Regions from separate parts of the Desulfotomaculum defluvii genome, predicted to be linked through region 2. Evidence: riboswitches for the same ligand, from Rfam matches in the RefSeq annotation. Region 2 holds a riboswitch; each other region holds the start of a gene.
The links. Region 2 has a riboswitch for thiamine pyrophosphate ahead of thiM (hydroxyethylthiazole kinase). Riboswitches for the same ligand answer to the same signal wherever they lie in the genome.

Region 1 (4,879 bases), on a different contig from region 2:
CAAGGCTGCTCGCTGTCTCATACCGCCGGAGAGCATATCCGGATAGCTTTGTGCAAATTTCTCCAACCCAAATAACGGCAGTAGCTCCATGGCCCGTTTACGGGCCTCATCCACACTGCTTCCCTCTAGTTGTAGAGGAATCACCACATTATCCAGGACAGTTCGCCAGGGAAATAGCAAATCGCTCTGAAGCATATAGCTAACATTACCCCGTTCTCCTAGGATTGAATGCTCTCCCAACAGAATTTCCCCTTCGTCTGGCCTAACCAATCCTGCAACTAAATCCAGTAAGGTACTTTTACCACAACCACTGGGCCCAAGGAGACTAACAAACTCCCCTGCTTCTACTGTCAAAGAAACATTGTCCAGAGCCATAATTTGCTTTTGTTTACTTTGGCTAAAGCTCTTACTTATATCCCTTAGGAGCAATCTCTGGCCTGGCATTTTTTCCACCTGCCTTGATTCATATACCATTACTGGGGAAGAAACTGATTGGTAAAGGCCTCCTGAGCCTTAATGTTTTGCTCTATTAAGCCTCGTTCAAACATCCACTGGGCATAGCTGGCCCAAACTTCCTCCCTTTGTTCTCCCCAGCGAGGGGCATCTTCCTGATATTTTGCACTTACCCAAGCTTGACTGGCTTTAACCAGTTCTGCATTAAGTTCTGGAGCATTATTTAGTAATACCTCTGCAGCTTGGCTGGAATTTTCGATACTCCATTGGTAACCCTTGGCCGTGGCGGCCATAAATTTCTTAACTAGCTCCTGTTGCTCAGATATATGTTGCTCATTGGTAATAATCACCGGTGTATAGTAATCGAGAGCCGGGTCTAAGTCTTTAAGCATAATCAAATTTAATTGCATACCCCTTCTTTGGGCTTCTACACCGTCCCAACCATAATATATCCATTCAAAATCTGCATCTCGCCCGATGGAGTTAAAGAAGTCTGTAGCACCTAAGGTAATATTTTGTACTTTATCCGCTTCAACACCGGCTTTTTCCATAACAGCCTTAAGAACCGCTTCCTCCACTGGAGAACCCCAGCCGCCATAACGCTTACCTACAAAATCTTGGGGGGAGGTTATATTGGCTTCTTTTAGTGAAGCAAAGGCCGAAGTGTTGTGTTGGATCACCGCTGCCAGGGACACTAGGGGAATCCCTGTTGACCGAGCCTGGGTAACACTTTCCTGATAGCTGATACCGAAATCTGCTTTGCCGGTGGCTACCAGTTGATCCGTAGTACTACCCTCGCCGGGCTGAACAATTTCTACCTCCAGTCCCTCTGCCTCATAATAACCTTTGTCCTTTGCTACATAGAGACCTGTGTGGTTGGTATTGGGAAACCAATCCAGCATGACAGTTATTTTCTTTAATCCTTCCTCTTTGCTTTGCTCCGGTGCTGCTTTTTTCTCCTGCGTACAGCCAGTAAACAATAGCATCAGGCAGGCCAGCAGACAAAAAATCATTACTTTTCTACGAACCATTTTAAATTCTCCTTCCTTAATAAGGCAATCATGAAAGCAGGGCGCGTGTAAGGGTTATTGCATCTGCGGGGGATAACGATAGCACTTGCTAATTCGGTGAGTTTAGTTTTTCCAAAAAACTCAATGCTCAAGGCCCATGGCTCATGGCCCACGGCCCTTCCCCAAGGCTTTTCTATAAGCTACGGCTGACTGCTAGGTTTTCCTGTAATACCAGGGCATAACAAGCCGGGCAACACCTTCGATGATGAGGTAGATCAATAGACTAAGACAGGTAATAACAATAATGGCTGCAAAGACTCGATCAGTTAAATAGGACTGGGAGGAACGGGTCATAAAAATTCCTAACCCTTTGCTGGCCCCCAACCACTCACCAATTACTGCCCCCATTACACTATAAGTGCCTGCAATACGCAGCCCAGAAAAGAAGAAAGGCAGGGCTGCGGGAAGCTTTACCATGGTAAAAATCTTTCTAGTATCCGCTCCCATGGCTGATAGAAGTCGAATCATATCTCTGTCCACCAGCCGATAGCCATCGGCTAAGTTTATTGTAATGGGGAAGAAGCAGACTAAGGCCACCACGAGAACTTTGGGCAGTAAACCATAACCAAACCAGATAATTAACAACGGTGCTACAGCAATAATAGGAATAGTCTGGGAGATGATTAATAGAGGATAAATAGCCTTTCTTAGGGACTGGGACCAGTCGATGGCTGTTGCCAAAGTAATACCGACCACAACGGCTATGCCCAAGCCCAGAACAGTCTCATAGATGGTTTGGGTACTATGCCGCCACAGAAGTTCTCTAGCCTGCCATAGCGCCTCTACGATTTGACTTGGCCCTGGTAGAATCCAAGCTTCCACCTGGCTAATTTCTACGGCAATCTCCCACAATATCAAGAGAAATAGCAGGGTAAATCCAGGCAGAAAAATAGCTGCAAAGTCCCTATTATCGGTATTTAGCGATCTTTTCATCGATCGTTACTCCTTCAGGACGATAGTGAATCTTTATGTAGGTCATCACTTCCGAAGCCCCTGCAGTAATACAAGCTTCCTGAGCTTTTTTTACAATCTCAATCAGGTGATCCATCTCACCTTCCATGACAGTTTCCATGGGGCCAACTTCGTACTTTACCCCAGCTTGCTGAACCACCTCTATGGCCTTATCAACAATTTCATAACTGTCATCACCTTTGGTTTTGGGTATTACTTGAAATCCTACATTTACTATGGGCATCTTTTTTCCTCCTTGAACTATTTGACTATTAGAAAAAACTTGGCATCCCTTAGTTTACCCTAGGTATGTCCAAAGTCTTTATACTTTCCAACACATTAAATAAAAAAAGCTACCCCAGAAGGATAGCTTTTTGGCACATGAGAAGATTCTCTGTCCCTCCGCTGGCATTACCCAGATCAGGTTTTACGGGTCGGTACCTCTGTACCCTCTCAGCCAGTCTCCCCAGCTCCCCAGATTATTTAGTTGTAGTTAAACTATAACAGGTGTATCTTAGTTTGTAAATGGGTTTGAATAGATGACGAGTTAGATACTAGCTCTGGGCCATAAGCCGTGTGCCATGAGCTTTTTTGCATGTTTTACTTATGGGTCAATATGGACTTGATCGTGTATCATCTATTAAAAGATCCTTAAGCATATCAAGCACAAAAAACCCTAGGCCCAGGGCTCATGGCCCATGGCCTAGGGTTTTTTAAGGCTAATGGCTATTTCAGATCCTCAATGGAATTTATATCCATATAAGCTGGAACCACCAATCCTATTCTGGTTCCTTCCATGTTAGGTCCGAGGTCGTCAAGTTTGTCTTTAAACTCTTTGTAATAATCGGCATGGGTTGCGGGTAACCAAGCTGCAACACTGGCGTCTGCATCTCCAGAAGCCAAACCAGCCCACATGGGACCAGCTTCCACCTGGCTTAATTCCACTTCATAACCCAGTTTTTCTAGGACCACTGCTACAACGTTGGTGCTAGCAATTTCAGAATCCCAAGCAACATAGGCCAGGTTTATTTTTTCTCCTTGTACCGGAGTGATTCCATCCAGCCATTGATTAACCTTTTCCTCATTATTTTTCACCCATTTAGCAGCCGCTTGCCCCTCATCAGTACCTTCCATAATATCTACCATTACTACTGCCATATCTTCTGGCTGCCAATTAAACTTGTCCAGAAACTGATAGGCACTGGGATGGTCTTCTTTTAAGCCCATCCGGGCAATTGTATGAATAAACTCATCATCCCCAAAGATCTTTTTGGGGTCTTCTAGATATTTGAGATCATATTTGGCAAATTTCCAGTGGGGTGTCCACCCTGTTACAATAATGGGTTCTTCATTCTCATAGGCCTTGGTTAAAGCCGCTGTCATTGCCGCACCTGAGCCCTCTACTAGTTCCCAATCTTTTAATTCATATTCCTGTAGTGCTTTGCTAGTGGCTTTCATGATCCCCGCTCCAGGGTCAATGCCGATGATCTTATAGTCTACTTGATCTCCTACTTTACCTGACTGATTAGTTTCCGTAGCACCACCACAGCCTACCGCCAGTAATGAAATCACCAAGCCAATCACTAATAAAAATAATCCTTTTCTTTTCAAACCTTCTCCCCCTTATACTTGTTTTCTGCCTATATTTTGCGTCATTCTGTCAAGAATGATAGCCAGAATGACGATGGCTAAACCTGCTTCGAAACCTGCCCCTATCTTAATTTGGGTTACAGCCCTGTAGACATCCGCACCCAGCCCCTTGGCCCCAATCATTGAAGCAATAACCACCATGGATAAGGCCAACATTATGCATTGGTTAATACCAGCCATTATCGTAGGCTTAGCCAACGGAAGCTGTACCTTTAACAGTTTTTGTGTAGGTGTAGAACCAAAGGCATCCGCTGCCTCCACCAATTCACAGGGAACCTGCCTAATACCTAGGTTGGTTAACCGTATAGTGGGCGGCATAGCAAAAATCACCGAAGCAATGACGCCTGGTACTTTTCCTAACCCAAAGAAAAAGATGGCTGGTATCAGGTAGACAAAAGCTGGCATGGTCTGCATAAAATCTAAAGCTGGCATAACAATATCCCGCACAGTGTCCTTTCTAGCACATAAAATACCAGTGGGAACACCAATAAAGATTGAGATCATAGCCGCAGTCAATACCAAAGCCAAGGTCAGCATGGTATTATCCCAATAGCCAAGGTTATTTACTAAAAACAATCCTGCCAGAGTAAAAAGAGCCACTGATTTCTTGCTAAAATTCCAGGCTAGTAGTGTTAAACCGAGTATTAACGCCCAATCAGGAATGATCATAAAAATATATGCAAAGAGATCGACCCAACCAGTTATTAATGCGGATATTAGGTCAAAGAAACCTCCCAGATGATCGTCAAGAAAGC
Region 2 (4,879 bases):
CAGCAAAGATGCACCACCCTTGGCGATCATAACGGGATCCACCACAACATTTTGCCATTGATAATGTTTTATTTGTTCAGCCACCACTTGAATGATTTCACTACTGAAAAGCATACCGGTTTTGACAACATCTGTCCCCATATCTTCACCGATGGACCGGATTTGTTGCTGCACAGCCTCTATTGGCAAAGGATAGACCCCTTGTACACCCAGAGTGTTTTGTGCAGTAATGGCTGTAAGGGCAGACATACCATAGACCCCTAGTTCCTGAAATGTTTTTAAATCTGCTTGGATACCGGCACCACCACCACTGTCCGAACCAGCAATGGTCAATGCCTTAAATGTTTTGTTCATAGTCGTTCCTCTTTTACTTCAAATTAGTTATTACAGAACCATATTTAATAATTTCCTCATTAGATACTTTGGCCAATTGATTTAGGAATTCAATTTGGAAACTACCTGGTCCTTCCTGTCCTTTAAGAGTGGCGGCAATTTCTGCTGCCACCCCATAGCTCACCAGTGCAGCCGTCGATGCCAAAAGCAGTTCCTGCTCCACTGCACAAAAGGCTCCAATAACTGAGGAAAGTAAACAGCCAGTTCCCGTTACCCTAGTTAATAGGGCATCCCCGTTGTTGACCACATAGGTCCTTTGACCGTCGGTGATTACATCTTCTTTACCCGTTACCACTACCACTGTATCCAGCTGTTTGGCGGCGCTTTGAGCTAGATAAACTACATCTCCCTTGGCTTGACCCGCATCAACACCTCTGACGTCCCAGTTTTCGCCAATAACATTGGCCACTTCCCCAGCGTTTCCCCTTAGTACAGATACCTTGACTTCTTTTACAATCCTTCGTGCTGTTGCAGTTCGGTAAGCAGTGGCTCCTGCCCCAACCGGATCAAACACAACTGGAACGTTATGCTGATTTGCCGATTTACCCGCCTGAAGCATCGCTTCGATCTCTTTTTCATTTAAAGTCCCAATATTGAGAACTAGGGCTCCCGCAATGCTAGCCATATCGGCCACTTCCTCCACTGCATAGGCCATCACCGGTGAGGCGCCTAAGGCCAATAGTCCGTTGGCAGTAAAATTAGTTACCACAACATTAGTAATATTGTGTATCAGAGGGTTTACCTGCCTCACCTTTTGCAATGTAATGGCAATGTTTTGTAGATTCATACGATACATTCCCTTCCCTTCTACGATTTTAGTACTTCCTGAAAGTGACATAAAAAAGAGCACAATGCGTAAGCAAAGTGCCCATACTTTTCTCATCACTCCCTACGCTGGCATTATCCAACAGGTTCAACCGGTCAACGACGGTTTAGTCGTACTCTCAGCGTGCTTCCACAAGCTCCCGGATTTATATATTTTTTAAAGTATACCAATCAATCAAGCCACTGGCAATAGTTCTATAACAACAAAGTATTTTGATCAAATCTGAGTTAAGGTTCGTTTTAAAAATTCTCTGGTGCGTTCTTGTACTGGATTATTAAAAATTTGCTCCGGACTTCCTTCTTCTGCAATAACTCCTTTATCCATAAATACTACACGGTCAGATACCTCTTTTGCAAATCCCATTTCGTGAGTTACGATTAACATGGTAAGACCAGATTCAGCTAGTTCCTTCATAACTTTGAGGACTTCTCCTACCATCTCTGGGTCAAGGGCTGATGTTGGTTCATCAAACAACATCACATCTGGTTCCATAGAAAGTGCTCGAGCAATAGCCACCCGTTGTTTTTGACCACCTGATAATTGTCTTGGTTTTGCGTTAATATATTGATCCATGCCAACAACTTTTAAATATTTCATAGCTATTTTTTCTGCTTCAGCCCGAGAACGTTTTAGTACTTTTATTTGTCCGACTACACAATTGTTTAAAACATTGTGATTATTAAATAGGTTAAATTGCTGAAAAACCATACCTAAATTGGTGCGGTAAGCATAAATATCATGCTTATCATCTAATATATTTTCCCCTTTATATATAATTTGGCCCCCACTTGGTTTTTCTAACAAATTAATGCAACGAAGAAGAGTTGATTTACCAGAGCCAGATGAACCTATGATACAGACAACCTCTCCTTTGCTAACTGAAAAATCTATATCTTTTAAGACTTCGTGGGCTCCAAAGGATTTACTTAAGTGTTGAATATCAATAACTTTTTCCATATGCTCCCTCCTCCGTCTAACTAGTTTGTGTTTTACGCAGCTTGTCTTCCGGTCTTTCTAATTGCATTTGATTACCTAACAGAATGTAATCATCTGGCCCATCTAATTTCTTTTCAAAGTAACGTAAAATTCTAGTTACTGTATAGGTCATAATAAAGTAAATAACACACGCCACAAAGAATGATTCAAAATATCTGAAGTTGTTGCCTGCAACTGATTTGGTTTGGAAAAATAATTCCGATACAGAAATTACGTTAAGCACAGAGGTATCTTTGATATTAATAATAAATTCATTGCCTGTTGCCGGTAAAATATTGCGAATTACCTGTGGTATTACAACATTAATCATCGTTTGAAAATGATTCATACCTATGGCATGGGCTGCTTCAAATTGTCCCTTATCAATAGATATAATACCACCACGAACGATTTCGGACATATAAGCCCCTGTATTAATAGATACAATAAAAATTGCTGCCGCCAGCCGGTTCATATCCACACCAAAAGCTAAAGCAGAACCATAATAAATTACCATGGCTTGTACAATCATAGGTGTGCCCCGGAAGAATTCTATATAGGCTGAAAGTAAAGCATTAATAATTTGCAGGGTAATTCTTTTGGCCCCCCGCTCTGGTAGAGGAATAGTACGCACAACCCCTACTAATAAACCAATAAATGATCCTATAATAGTACCAATTATAGAAATTAAGAGTGTTATACCCGCACCCCGAATGAACATTGGCCCGTAGTCAGAAACAATCTTTACTATCCACTCAAAGCTCATTTTTCTCCTCCTTACGACAGGCGTCATAAAACCGGGTGCATAATAATGCGCCCGGTTTCACATACTGGTTATTCAGCTGCCGGTTGATTTTTAATAGCAGTATCCATAATGTTTGTACGTTCTTCTTCTGGGATACCTGCTAATATTTTATTGATTTGTTCAGTTAATTGACTACCTTTTGCAATACCAACTGCAATTGCAGTATCATCATCTGATGTAGTAAAGCCCTCTGTAAATTCAACCATGGCAAAGTTTTGATTAGCAGCGGAAGCACTAACACCTTCTGGACGTTCTGAGACATATCCATCAATAATTCCTGACTCCAAAGCAACTCTCATGGCCGGGAAGTTATCCATAGCTGGTTGTTTATTTACACCTTCAATTTGATCGATTACTGTATAGTGGAAGGTATTTAATTGGGCAGTAACCTTTGCTCCTTTGAAATCTTGAATAGACTTAGCGCTTTCATAATTGCCACCCTTTTTAACAACCATAACTAAATCTGATTTATAGTAGATGTCTGAAAAGTCAATGGTCTTTTTACGTTCTGCTGTTGGTGACATACCTGCAATGATTGCATCAATTTTACCAGATGTTAATGCTGGTACTAGGCCATCCCATTCAGTTTTAACAATAACTAATTCTTTTCCTAAACCCTCGGCAATCTTTTTAGCGATTTCTACATCGTAGCCACCTGCATATTCTTTACTACCATCAATTTTAACCCCACCATTTGAATCATCCATTTGTGTCCAGTTAAATGGTGCATAACCACATTCAAGTCCCACCTTAAATGTTTCACTTGCAGCTGGCTCTTTTTGAGTTTCTGAATTACTGTCAGATCCACATCCTGTTACTAACATAATTATTGATAGTGACATTGCTAATAATAAAAGTATTTTTTTCTTCATGACTCATTCTCTCCCCCTATTATAATAAGTTTAATATACTATTACGATACTACAAGGTCAACCTAAAAATAGAAAGTTAAAAAATAAAATTGTATAAATATTCCCTATATTTAAATAATTGTATCATTAATCATAGGTGATTACAAGAAAAATTCTATATGACCATAAGCAACACCTAAGTTGTAAGTATTATCAATGTGTAGTATCCATATAATTCCATAATTTTATAATATATAACAAATAAAACCGCATACTAAAATTGCATGCGGTTTTATATAATAACAAATCTGGTATTACTATATAATTATGCTTTATAGTTCTTGGTTTATTTCTAATAATACAATGATTAATAGTGTAAGTATGTCTCTTCATCAAGACCTTACTTGATTTTTATTTTGCTTAATAAGATACTTACAACTCTTCACTATTGTTTTAACCATTATTCTTGAAGGTCGTCATAAACCTCTTCTTCAACTTCATTATGCACCGGCAGTTTTGGGCTTTTGAGGATTGTACCTGGAGGTGCCATACCCTGGGAAATAATTTGGTTTCTTGCTTTATATATACTGGTAGGTAGTTTTTCCACTTTAATCACCTTATTGTTTTTCATCACGATGCGCTCCCCGGTTGCCCTGTAACCCTGGGCACCTTTTTGACGCACTACCCTATCCCCCATTCGTATACCATAATCCTCCTCAGTTATTGTTTTGGGATCATAGGTTTCCTCAACCCAACTGCGGATTACTACATCTCTTTTAAATTCCGAATTACCAAAGATCTTGATGGTTAGGGTGCCACCCTTAACATAGGATTGGATATATAGCCAGTAGTCTGTATTATTCTTAAATTTAAAATCAATGGTGTCAAAAACTACCGTGGCATCTCTGCCAATGGGAATGTAGGATATGGGTATTGTATGATTGCTTCTTTCAACGACCTCTAAATTCGCCAACAATACGGCGTTATAAAGAGTAGTTGAAACCTGACACACGCCACCACCCAATCCGT
Region 3 (4,879 bases), on a different contig from region 2:
TATTTTAGAACCAGTGCTGGGTACACCTTGGGAAGAACACGCCTTGGCGGCTTTACCAGAAGGGGCCGAAGTTGTCCGAAACTTAAAAAATCTTTCGCCTCGGTATCCCGCAATTAAATATAATAATATTCAACCTTTTATTATGCTCTTTCCAAATCTGTCAATTTATCAGAAGGACCAAAGATAATTAATTCATCACCGGGTAGAATCATGTCATCCGGATTGGGGTTGGGAATGGGTGTTCCGGTTCTATTAATTAACAATAACTGACAGCCAAATTTTTCTCGGAGGCCGGAGTCCTTTAAGTGTTTATTGGCTAGTGGGGAGCTAGAATTAATGGTGAGTTCCTCTATTTGGTAATTGATATTTTTTTGCTCAAAGAGAGTTTGTACAAAGGCAACACTGGCTGGTTTGATTGCAGCCATAGCCATTCTTTTGCCACCCAGTGTAGAGGGAGAAATAATACTGTCTGCACCTCCCCTTTTTAGTCGAGGAATACCTTCATTCCGCGTGGCTCTGGTAATTACTTTGATATTGGGGTTGAGATCCTTTGAGGTCATGACGATAAAGAGATTGCCAGCGTCTTCTGGCAAGGTGGTGATGAGGGTGCTTGCTCTAAGAATGCCGGCCTGTAGTAAAACAGCATCCTGACTGGCATCGCCTATGATTATGGGTATCGTGGAGTTGCGATAGTTCTCTGCTCGGGCAGGATCTTTTTCAATGGCCATAAAGGTCTGACCCTCTCGCTTCAATGTATCAAATACCTCTGAACCCACTCGTCCTAGGCCGCAGACTATAATATGGTTATTTAATTTACCGATCATTTTTTTCCTCCGCTTTTCTCCCAATAAATCATACAATTGGCCCTCAGAGATAATAACCATTAAGGTACTAAGGACATAGGTGTAGAGACCCACACCGCTAAGAATCAGTCCCATTGTTACCAGACGGCCTGAAACAGTTTTAGGGACGACGTCCCCATAACCTACGGTAGTTATGCTAATAGTAGCTAGCCAAACTGCATCTGTCAGGGATAACCCTTCAATACGAATCAGGGCCATTACTGCTAAAATCATTAACCCAATAAGGGCCAGGAACACATAAAAGAAATTTCTTAAACTCATCGGTGCACCTCATAAGTAGTATAGCATTGCTAAATATAGGCAAGTGGTAAAGATTGTATAAATATTTTATGAGTAGTAGGGCGTGTCGCCAATGAGGTCTGTGAGTAAGAAAGAGATAATTCAAAGGTGAATTATCTCTTTCTTACAGGGGGAGTTTATAGTTTAATATGTTTTTACTGTTAAATAAGGCTTAGGTCTTCTCCATTTAAGATTTTCTTCATGTTTTTCATGGGACACATCTTTCCGCACATAGTACAAGTATCTTCACACTCTGGTTTGGACTCTTCCCTGTACTTTCTTGCTTTTTCAGGGTCAATGGCTAAAGAAATCATACGGGTAAAATCAACATCAGCACGGGCCGCACTCATTTGATTATCCCACTGGCGTACGCCGGGGATTCCTTTGGCAATATCAGCAGCATGGGCTGCAATCCGGGCTGCTATAATACCTTCCTTCATATCATCCAGATTCGGTAAACGAAGATGTTCGGCTGGGGTTACATAACAGAGGAAATCAGCACCATTTGCAGCGGCCACTGCACCACCAATGGCACTGGTGATATGGTCATAACCAGGAGCAATATCCGTTACGATTGGTCCAAGTACATAAAAGGGTGCTCCGTGGCATAACTTTTTCTCCAACAACATATTGGCAGCGATCTCATTTAGTGCCATATGCCCCGGACCTTCTATCATCACTTGGACATTTCTTGCCCAGGCCCGCTTGGTTAGCTCGCCCAGGGTTATCAGTTCTTCAATTTGCGCCGGATCAGTGGAGTCATTAAGGGAACCAGGACGACAAGCATCGCCTAAACTTATTGTGACATCGTACTTTTCACAGATATCTAGTAGTCTATCATAGTATTCATAAAAAGGATTTTCCTGATTATTAAGTTCCATCCAGGCAAAAAGTAGTGAACCGCCCCGGGAAACAATGTTTGTCAGTCTCTTGTTTCTTTTCACTCGTTCTGCAGTAGCTTTGTTCATACCACAATGAATAGTCATAAAATCCACACCATCTTCAGCATGCCTTTGGACAACTGAAAAGAATTCATCTACGGTGATATCTTTTAAATCTTTATTCAACATGCCCACTGCGTCATACATGGGTACGGTACCAATCATAACTGGTGATGCTTCAATAAGCTTACGCCGGAATTCTTGTGTCTTACCATAGCAGCTTAAATCCATAATAGCATTAGTTTTTAGCTCTATTGCCTTTTTTGCTTTCTCCAATTCCAACTCAATATCATAACTGTCTTTGGAAACACCTAGATTGACATTAATCTTAGTGCGTAGTCCCTGTCCAACACCATCGCAATCAAGATTAGTGTGATTCTTATTTGCTGGAATAGCAACTTTCCCCTCTACCACCAATCTACGTAAACATTCTGGATCCATATTTTCCTTTTGAGCTACTGTACGCATTTGATTTGTAATCAAACCTTTTTTAGCAGCATCCATTTGGGTAGTATAATTCATATTTTCCCTTCTTTCATTAAAATTGTGAAAGGAAGAAGCTTTGAGACCACAATAAAAAAGCTTACCGAAAAGGTAAGCTTATCAATTGAGCATCACAAAGCTTCCCTACGGTGGTACTAACCACATCAGGTTCAAGGGTTGGAAATATATTCCTCTCAGCCGTTAGGCACCCCTAGCCAAATATTATTTTAATAAAATTGTAGTTTACTTAAGTATATCTGTAAAGATTAATTTACAAATAAAAACATTAAAAGAACCTTTTTACTATATATCTCTGGCTTTATCTTGTCTAAAGTCAGTGATATAATTAGATTAGTTAAGTCAATAAAATAAATTGAGAAGTCATTTGGGGTGCCGGAAGGCTGAGAGGTAATTACCAACCCATTGAACCTGCTCTGGGTAATACCAGCGAAGGGAAATGCAACTACGCTATTTGTGGCACCCCGGGCAGGGGTGTTTATTTTTTTGACTTTTTGTAAACATCATAAGGGGTGAAAAAAATGATTGGTAAGGTAAATGATGAATTTTTCCAAAAAGCAATCCTGCCGGAAACAGGTGCAATGACCCCAGAAGTGGTCGTTGGGCCAAGTATGGGCGTGGACGCGGCCATCCTAAAGATAGGGGACCAGTTTATGGCTATTGCCGAGGATCCCATTTTCCCCGGACCCACCACATCACCGGAGGATTTTGGTTGGATTACTGTGCATATTGGGGCCAGTGATGTGGCAGTGATGGGCATTAAGCCCCAGTTTATGACCTATTCCCTTCTTATTCCGCCCGATACCAATGAAGAATACATAGCTCGCTTGGTGCGAAGCATCAGTGAGACTGCTAGAAATCTGGGGATTTCCATAGTCGGTGGGCATACTGGTTTCTATGGTGCGGTTAATGTGCCAACGATAGGAGGTATCACCGTGTGGGGCATGGGCCGAGAATATATAACCCCGGCAGGTGCCAGGGTGGGTGATGCAGTCCTGATTACCAAAGGAGCAGCCATAGAGGCAGCGGCCCTCCTGGGGAGTGAGTTGGGAGATAGTTTACGGTCCGCGGGCATTACAGAAGAGCTAGTGGGGCAGGCTTCCCAGAGAATTAAGGAAATGACAGTGGTAGAGGACGCTCTTCTGGCAGCAGCCTGCGGTGGGGTACATGCTATGCACGATGCTACAGAGGGTGGATTGGCTCGGGGTCTCTGGGAAGTAGCTGAAGCCTCTGGCGTGGGCTTACGTATTGAAAGATCCCAAGTTATGGTGCCCCCTGATGTAAAAGCAATCTGCAGCCACTTTCAACTGAATCCTTACGAAGTAATCAGTGAGGGCACCCTAGTGTTAACAGTTGACCCAGATAAGGTTGGGGATGTCTTAAAATCTTATGAAATGGCCGGCATACCCGCTGCCGTGATTGGGAAAGTGGTACCCCAAGGGGAGGGTCGCCGCTGGTTAGAAGTGGATGGGAGTGAACAAGACTTGTTGCCGCCTCCGGTGGATCACTTTTGGGAAGTATTCTTTGGGGCATTGTCTCAAGGTTAGGAGAGGGTGAAACCACTGAAGAGAGTGTTTTTTGTTGATTTTGATGGAACAATTACCAAAAGGGATACCTGTGATGTAATGGTAGAAAACTTTGCAACTGATGGTTGGCAAGAGATTAATGAATTGTGGGAGAAGAGGGAAATTTCAACCCAAGAATGTGCCAATAGAACCTTTCAACTTTTCCAGGCTTCTTTAGCTGATCTGCAGAGACTGTTGGATACGATAGAGATTGATGAGAGCTTCGAGGCCTTCGTCAGTTATTGCAGGAAAGAAGGCCATCCTATATATATCCTTAGTGATGGCTACGACCTTTGTATTGAACACATTCTAACAAAATATCACCTTAAAGTACCCTATTTTGCTAATAAGCTAGTATATGAGAAGGGGTTTGGTATTACCTGTACCTACCATAACCAGGACTGTGGCCTATGTGGTACCTGTAAGAGTTCCCTTATGAAGCGTTTGACGGAACCAGGTAGTCAGGTGATTTATGTGGGTGATGGGGTCTCAGATATCTGCCCTGCTGGCCACAGTAATCTTGTGTTTGCCAAGGGACGGTTGCTTGACCACTGCCTGGCCAAGGGTATTCCAGTCGTCCCAATCACAGGGTTTAAGGACGTATTAAAAAAGCTAAACTAGATCAGTTTTACCCTAACTAAAAGGTGAGCAACCTATTAAAAATAATCTATCAACAAGTCCCCCGCAGGATTAAACTGCGGGGTATTTTGTTTTTGGTATAAAACTGAGG

Region 1: it holds a riboswitch for thiamine pyrophosphate, as region 2 does, so the genes downstream of both, ACYQ03_RS03260 (thiamine-binding protein) here and thiM (hydroxyethylthiazole kinase) in region 2, are expected to answer to the same signal.
Region 3: it holds a riboswitch for thiamine pyrophosphate, as region 2 does, so the genes downstream of both, ACYQ03_RS00560 (AIR synthase family protein) here and thiM (hydroxyethylthiazole kinase) in region 2, are expected to answer to the same signal.

The regions. Positions count from the first base shown of each region.
Region 1 is NZ_BAAHYV010000006.1:109,613-114,491, reverse strand. Features, by position in the region: gene ACYQ03_RS03275 (ABC transporter ATP-binding protein) at 1-444, opposite strand, end outside; gene ACYQ03_RS03270 (ABC transporter substrate-binding protein) at 474-1,484, opposite strand; gene ACYQ03_RS03265 (ABC transporter permease) at 1,677-2,456, opposite strand; gene ACYQ03_RS03260 (thiamine-binding protein) at 2,431-2,718, opposite strand; TPP riboswitch at 2,855-2,961, opposite strand; gene ACYQ03_RS03255 (glycine betaine ABC transporter substrate-binding protein) at 3,201-4,085, opposite strand; gene ACYQ03_RS03250 (ABC transporter permease) at 4,098-4,879, opposite strand, start outside.
Region 2 is NZ_BAAHYV010000008.1:369,814-374,692, reverse strand. Features, by position in the region: gene thiD (bifunctional hydroxymethylpyrimidine kinase/phosphomethylpyrimidine kinase) at 1-354, opposite strand, end outside; gene thiM (hydroxyethylthiazole kinase) at 368-1,276, opposite strand; TPP riboswitch at 1,263-1,372, opposite strand; gene ACYQ03_RS17205 (amino acid ABC transporter ATP-binding protein) at 1,436-2,176, opposite strand; gene ACYQ03_RS17200 (amino acid ABC transporter permease) at 2,193-2,960, opposite strand; gene ACYQ03_RS17195 (transporter substrate-binding domain-containing protein) at 3,029-3,871, opposite strand; gene ACYQ03_RS17190 (VanW family protein) at 4,311-4,879, opposite strand, start outside.
Region 3 is NZ_BAAHYV010000001.1:118,997-123,875, reverse strand. Features, by position in the region: gene ACYQ03_RS00575 (ATP-dependent DNA helicase) at 1-187, shown strand, start outside; gene ACYQ03_RS00570 (potassium channel family protein) at 141-1,124, opposite strand; gene thiC (phosphomethylpyrimidine synthase ThiC) at 1,304-2,605, opposite strand; TPP riboswitch at 2,691-2,789, opposite strand; TPP riboswitch at 2,943-3,039, shown strand; gene ACYQ03_RS00560 (AIR synthase family protein) at 3,106-4,131, shown strand; gene ACYQ03_RS00555 (MtnX-like HAD-IB family phosphatase) at 4,138-4,770, shown strand.